Regions from separate parts of the Enterococcus sp. BWT-B8 genome, predicted to be linked through region 2. Evidence: riboswitches for the same ligand, from Rfam matches in the RefSeq annotation. Region 2 holds a riboswitch; the other holds the start of a gene.

Region 1 (3,127 bases), on a different contig from region 2:
GCTTACCGCAAATGTCCTGTTCGTGCAATAGAGATTGAAAAAAAAGACTGACATTTGTCCATATAATTTGCTTAATAGACTTACTTGTATTCATAGATTTAAGAAATTTGACAGTCTTTTTCTTCTTCATTAAATAAAGAGGACTCAATTAGAATTATTTTCAGCTAAATAATTATATTTCTATGCTTCGACCAACTGAGACCGCTGCTGAATAAGTAAATTACTGATAATTCTCTGCTGCTCATCACTATTTATTTCAAGCTCAATGGTTCGTTTTACTGACCATAGCTTCCAAATTCTGCATGATTTCCACCTTGAATTTCTTCAAAAGAATTGACTCAGGCAACTATTCTTTCGCTTCGGAAAATTTTTCCTGATTTAATACACTATCATTTATTTTATCAAAGTATTGCATACCCTCTTGCTAGCTTACCAATGAAGCACTAAACATTCATATCAAGATATTAGAATGTGTCCTCTATAGGCTTGAATCATACACTAATACGAAGATGCACATGCGGATTTAATCAAGATAAAATAACAATTAAAGAAGATAATGAATGCAAGATACGCCCTCCATCTATCATCTTTATAAAATCACTCATCAGTCCAAATTTATACGAAAAATTATCAATAACTTTCAGTATTCAGGATGAACGAATAGTATGGCTCATGACTGTTTGACAAAGTATCTAAAAAAACCTTCACTGCCCAAAAAAGCAGGAAGGTCTTTCTTTTACAATTTTTAATGGAGATGCTTCGCTTATTTTGCGGTTGTTTGATTGCCCAGCTGATTTTGCTTTCTGCTTAACCAAGGGAGTATCTTCACATAGAACAGCATAAACACACTGCTGATAATAACTCCTTTAATTAAGTTGAATGGAACAATTGCAGCAGCGATGTAGCTTTCCATTGATCTTCCCAAAAATTCCTGTGCACTTACTCCGTAAAGTCTCAAATACAATGGCGTAATCACAAAATAATTTGCTATGCTCATAAATACAGTCATCATCAGAATACCGGTTACAATTCCGGCTGCTTTGTTTACCAGCTTATGCGAGCCTTTATTGAAGAAATAATACATCGGCAACGTGAACATTGTAGAAGCCAGGAAGCTGGCAATATCTCCGACCATGTTCTGCGGTGACGGTCCTGTCATCAACAAATGCAGCATAGAACGAATAAGTGCTGTAACGATCCCAGCAAATGGACCGAATAAAAACATGCCCACCATCACCGGTATGTCACTGAAATCAATCTTTAAAAAAGGAACCGACGGCAACAATGGAAAATCAATAAATTGCAATGCTGCACCAAGAGCAGCTAACATTGCCACGCCAACCATTTTTTGTACCTTACTGTTTCTCATGAAATCCTCCTGACAAGGATCCATCTTCAAATGAACCATTCAAAAAGCGAACTTTCTTTAGATGTTCCGCATTTAAACATCCTCTTACAAATCTTTCAACTGCAGAAAAAAACTCTATTTTTCTGCAGGGAAAAATAGAGTTAGAGTCATCTTATCTGAAAGAAAGCTATTCAAATAAGCCCTATCTTCTTTATCCAGACTTTACTGTCGGTATTGGAATTACACCAATTCGGCTACTTGCAATAAGTAGGTCGTGGACTATAACCACCGGTCGGGAATTACACCCTGCCCCTGAAGACGAACCTTTATTTAATTTTTAATACATCCCAATTATACATCACTTCTGCAAAAAAGCAATAGTTTAGCATCTCACAATCACGACAAAAGCATGAAGAAATATTTTATGAAGCGATAGAAAGTACATGGGCCTTGATCATAAAATTTGCAATTGATACATAATAACCATCTATTTTTTTACTAACTATCCGCTATCAATAAAAGTGAATAGGAAACAGGCTGGCAAAATTCGAGCACAGATTAATTATTCATTGTGCTGCTATTTTGCCTCATTAAGCAGACTGCTGATTTCTTTTTTATTCAAACTGCGATATTCCCCAGGTCTAAGTCCCTGTAATGTCAGATTTCCAAATTTTTCTCTTTTTAATTTTTGCACCGGATAACCTACAGCCTGAAACATGTCTTTGACCTGATGATTTTTCCCTTCATGGATCGTCAGTTCAACAATACCGGTGTTTGTTTTCAAGTCCACTGACAGAATTTGAAAATCTGCCGGAGCCGTTCTGTAACCTTTAACGCGAACACCTTTTTTCAAAGGCTGCAAGTCATGTTTTTTAGGAAGTCCTTTTACCTTAGCCACATACACCTTATTTACTTCGTGGCTTGGATGAATCAGCTTTTGCGAAAATTCTCCGTCATTTGTTAAAAGAATGATCCCTGATGTATCATAATCTAAACGACCAACAGGATAAATTCGCTCTTTAACACTTGGGAAAAAATCCGTAACAACTTTTCTGCCCTTATCATCAGATACAGAGGAAATAACCCCTTTTGGTTTATAAAAAAGATAATAAACATTTTCTTCCTGATAAATCGGCACATCGTCTACCTCAATCAGATCATTTCTGCTGACTTTTGTTCCCAGCTCTTTAACAATTTTTCCGTTGACCTTTACTCTTCCCCGCTCAATATATTCTTCTGCTTTTCGGCGTGAAGCAATCCCGGCATGAGCAATTACTTTTTGCAGTCTTTCCATGTTATTCTTTCTCCTCACTCTCCGGCTCTTCTAGCATCTCTGTTTCAGCAAGTTCATTCTTGTATCGATCAAAAAAGAGATCCAAAGGCAGCTCTTCGTTAATTTCCTCTTCCATATCCTGAATATCTGGAAGTTCATCCAAAGTTTTCAATCCAAAATAATCCATAAAATAATCAGTCGTACCATATAATATTGCCCGACCAGGCCCATCAACCCGACCTTTTTCCACTATTAACTGTTTAGCAGCCAGCTTTTGAATAGAGCCGGCAGACTGCACTCCACGAATTTCGTCCACTTCAACTCTTGAAATAGGCTGCTTATAAGCAATGATTGACAGTGTCTCCAACGCTGCCTGGGAAAGATTATTGGCGATTGGCGATTGAGCATATTTTTTCAGCAAAGGAGCATATTTTTTCTTTGTAGAAAGAACAAACTGATTCCCCACTTCTAATATATTTAATGCCGAACACTTATCCTGTTCATAT
Region 2 (3,127 bases):
AAATGTAAGGAAAAAATCAGTGCGTTGTTTGTGCCGATTCTTTAAGGCAGCAAACAGATAAGCCTAGTGTATAATTGCTGAAATCAACATATTTATTAGACAGGAAGGTGAACGAGTATGAATAAAATTATTGTAATCGGTAATGGAGATGTCGGTTCAAGCTACAGCTTTGCTTTGATGGCCCAAGGGGTAGGAAGTGATGTGGGGATTATTGATCTGGATGCGAACAAAGTCGCCGGTGATGTACAGGATCTTACTCACGGACTGGCTTATGTCGGACCCAAAAATATCTATTCTGCGACTTACGCAGATTGTTCTGATGCGGATATGATCGTGATCACAGCCGGAGCTGCTCAAAAAGAAAACGAAACCAGACTGGATCTGGTGAAACGGAATGCCGCTATTATGAAGTCCATTGTTGAAGCTGTTATTCGGGAGGGGTTTAATGGAATATTTCTGATTGCCAGCAACCCGGTGGATGTGTTGACGCATTATGTAAAAGAGCTGACTGGATTTCCTCCAAAAAAAGTAATTGGTTCTGGCACGTCTTTGGACAGTGCAAGACTCAGAAGTGCGGTAGGCGAAAAATTTCAGATAGATCCAAGAGATGTGAATATTTACATTTTGGGAGAGCATGGAGACACACAATTTCCTGTCTGGTCGCATGGCAATATCGGAGGGTTGAAAATTACAGAATGGCTGGATCAGCATCCAGAGTTTTCACAGGAGGATCTTTTGAAGCTGTCAGAAAATGTCAAAAACGCTGCCTATGAAATTATCAATTATAAAGGCTCTACGCATTATGGAATAGCAATTGCTCTGGCACGAATTACTCAGGCAATTCTGCAGGATGAAAATTCGGTGCTGCCGGTTTCTGTTCATTTGGAAGGACAATACAATAGTGAAGATGTTTGTATTGGCTCCAATGCGGTTATAAACAGAGAAGGCATTCGGGAAATTATTGAGACGCCTCTTGATGAGGACGAGAAGAAGAGCATGCAGCATTCCATCCAAACCTTAAAAAACATGCAGGACAGTATACTGGAAGATCCGGCATTGAGGTAAAGCCGACTGGTATAAAAGGATGGGTACTTTCAGCAGCTAAATCGTATAAGACGTTCGGGAAAGAAATCTCATCTTGTAATCGACTTACTTTTCTAAGATTGGAAGGCACCTATTTGCTGTAAATAATTTATCAGCTGTATGGAAAGAGATTGACATTCTGTTTTTACAACTGTATTCTTAAACTGTTAATTGAATAGATTTCTTCGGGGCAGGGTGTAATTCCCGACCGACGGTGACAAGCAATGCTTGAAGTCCGTGACCCGCATATTTGCGGTTGATCCAGTGAAATTCTGGAACCGACAGTTAAAGTCTGGATGGGAGAAGAAAAACTTAGTAGAACTTGACGGGAGAAGTGTATCTTTTTTTGTCATCGTTTCTTTGAGTTTGATTTGTAACAGCCCTGTGTATTTGTGCGGGGCTGTTTTGTTTTGGAAAGGAGGAATTATTTTGCATGAAATGTTTATGAAGCTGGCAATTGAGGAAGCAAAAAAGGGGCAGGGGAAGACCTATACAAACCCTTTAGTTGGCTCAGTCATCGTTAGTGGAAATGAAGTGATTTCGCAAGGCGCACATCTCGAATTTGGACAAGCGCATGCTGAAAAAAATGCAATTGATTTATGTAAAACTCCCGAAAAATTATTCAATTCAACACTCTATGTTACCTTGGAGCCCTGTGATCATTATGGAAAGCAGCCGCCATGTACAGCGATAATCAGCAACTCAGGAATCAAATGCGTAGTCATTGGGCAGCTGGACCCTAATCCGCTGGTTTCAGGAAAAGGTGTGGAAAAGTTAAGAGAACAGGGAATCCAGGTGATTACAGGGATTCTGGAAAAAGAGGTTCGTTCATTAAACGAACACTACAATTATTTTTTTGAAAGGCAGATGCCGTTCGTTACCTTAAAGCAGGCAATGTCAGCGGATGGGAAAATTTCTTTTGCCCGAAGACGAACACAGCTAACGCAGGAAGCGGCTTCAAAAAGGGTTCATGAAGAAAGAGGAAGCTATCAGTCAATTTTAGTGGGAAGTGAAACGATTTTAACGGATAATCCCAATTTATTATCAACAAACAAGTCTCCATTTCCTCCCGTTCGCATTGTGCTGGATCGAAGAGGACGAGTTTTAGTGCATCCCCAATTTAATATTTTTAAAGATAAAACAGCACCCGTACTGATTTTTACTGAAGCAGCTGTAAACACCGAACAATTGCCAGGGCATGTAGAAGTAGTCTCGTTATCAAAAGTCACGATTCCAGCAGTACTCCATGCGCTGCTGGAAAGAACCATTCAGTCTGTTTATGTAGAAGGTGGAGCAATAATCCATGATGCTTTTTTAGCAAGCGATTGTTGGGAAGAAATAATTTGTTATATGACACCGACTCTCTTGGGTGGAAATAGTCTTCCGGCGATGTCAAGTAATCGAGAGACTAGCCATTTAGCTTCAATGAAGTTCACAGAGATAGAAAAAATCGGTGAAGATTTTCGAATTGTCGGAAGGAGAGAGTGATATGTTTACAGGGTTGATTCAGGAAAAAGGAAAAATTATTCGAATGAGCCATATGGGGCAGACTGTAAAGCTTACCTGCCAAGCTTCGGCAGAATTGCTCAGGGACTATCAAATTGGAGACAGTATGGCCATAAACGGGGTTTGTCTAACTGCAATTTCAATCACTCAACAACAATTTACCGTAGATATTATGCCGGAAACCTATCAGCGGACAAATTTTTCCCGCTTGAAAGTGAATGATGAAGTAAATCTGGAACGGGCACTCCTATATGAAGGGCGTTTGGAAGGACATTTGGTTACCGGACATGTAGACGGCATGACTCGCCTTAAAGAAAAAAGAGTACAGGAGAATGCGCTTGTTCTTACATTTGACTTTCCAGATTCATTTCATGGAGAAATTATTGCTCAGGGTTCTATCGCTGTTAACGGTGTCAGTTTAACTGTTACACAGATTACGAGTTCGAGTTTTTCCGTCAGCTTGATTCCTCATTCAAAGGATCAGACCAATTTAGGGAAATTAAATTGTGGCGATTATGTAAATATTGAAACTGATGTG

Evidence for each region. A riboswitch is a leader RNA that binds a small molecule or an ion and turns the genes downstream of it on or off. The one in region 2 is predicted to bind FMN.
Region 1: another riboswitch for FMN. It lies ahead of LI951_RS00840 (ECF transporter S component); the one in region 2 lies ahead of ribD (bifunctional diaminohydroxyphosphoribosylaminopyrimidine deaminase/5-amino-6-(5-phosphoribosylamino)uracil reductase RibD).

What each region holds. Positions count from the first base shown of each region.
Region 1 covers NZ_JAJDJV010000001.1:181,297-184,423, reverse strand. Annotated here, with positions in the region: gene LI951_RS00845 (ferredoxin) at 1-51, shown strand, start outside; gene LI951_RS00840 (ECF transporter S component) at 764-1,369, opposite strand; FMN riboswitch at 1,549-1,672, opposite strand; gene LI951_RS00835 (pseudouridine synthase) at 1,926-2,642, opposite strand; gene scpB (SMC-Scp complex subunit ScpB) at 2,644-3,127, opposite strand, start outside.
Region 2 covers NZ_JAJDJV010000018.1:18,249-21,375, reverse strand. Annotated here, with positions in the region: gene cls (cardiolipin synthase) at 1-45, shown strand, start outside; gene LI951_RS13870 (L-lactate dehydrogenase) at 118-1,065, shown strand; FMN riboswitch at 1,261-1,395, shown strand; gene ribD (bifunctional diaminohydroxyphosphoribosylaminopyrimidine deaminase/5-amino-6-(5-phosphoribosylamino)uracil reductase RibD) at 1,513-2,571, shown strand; gene LI951_RS13860 (riboflavin synthase) at 2,573-3,127, shown strand, end outside.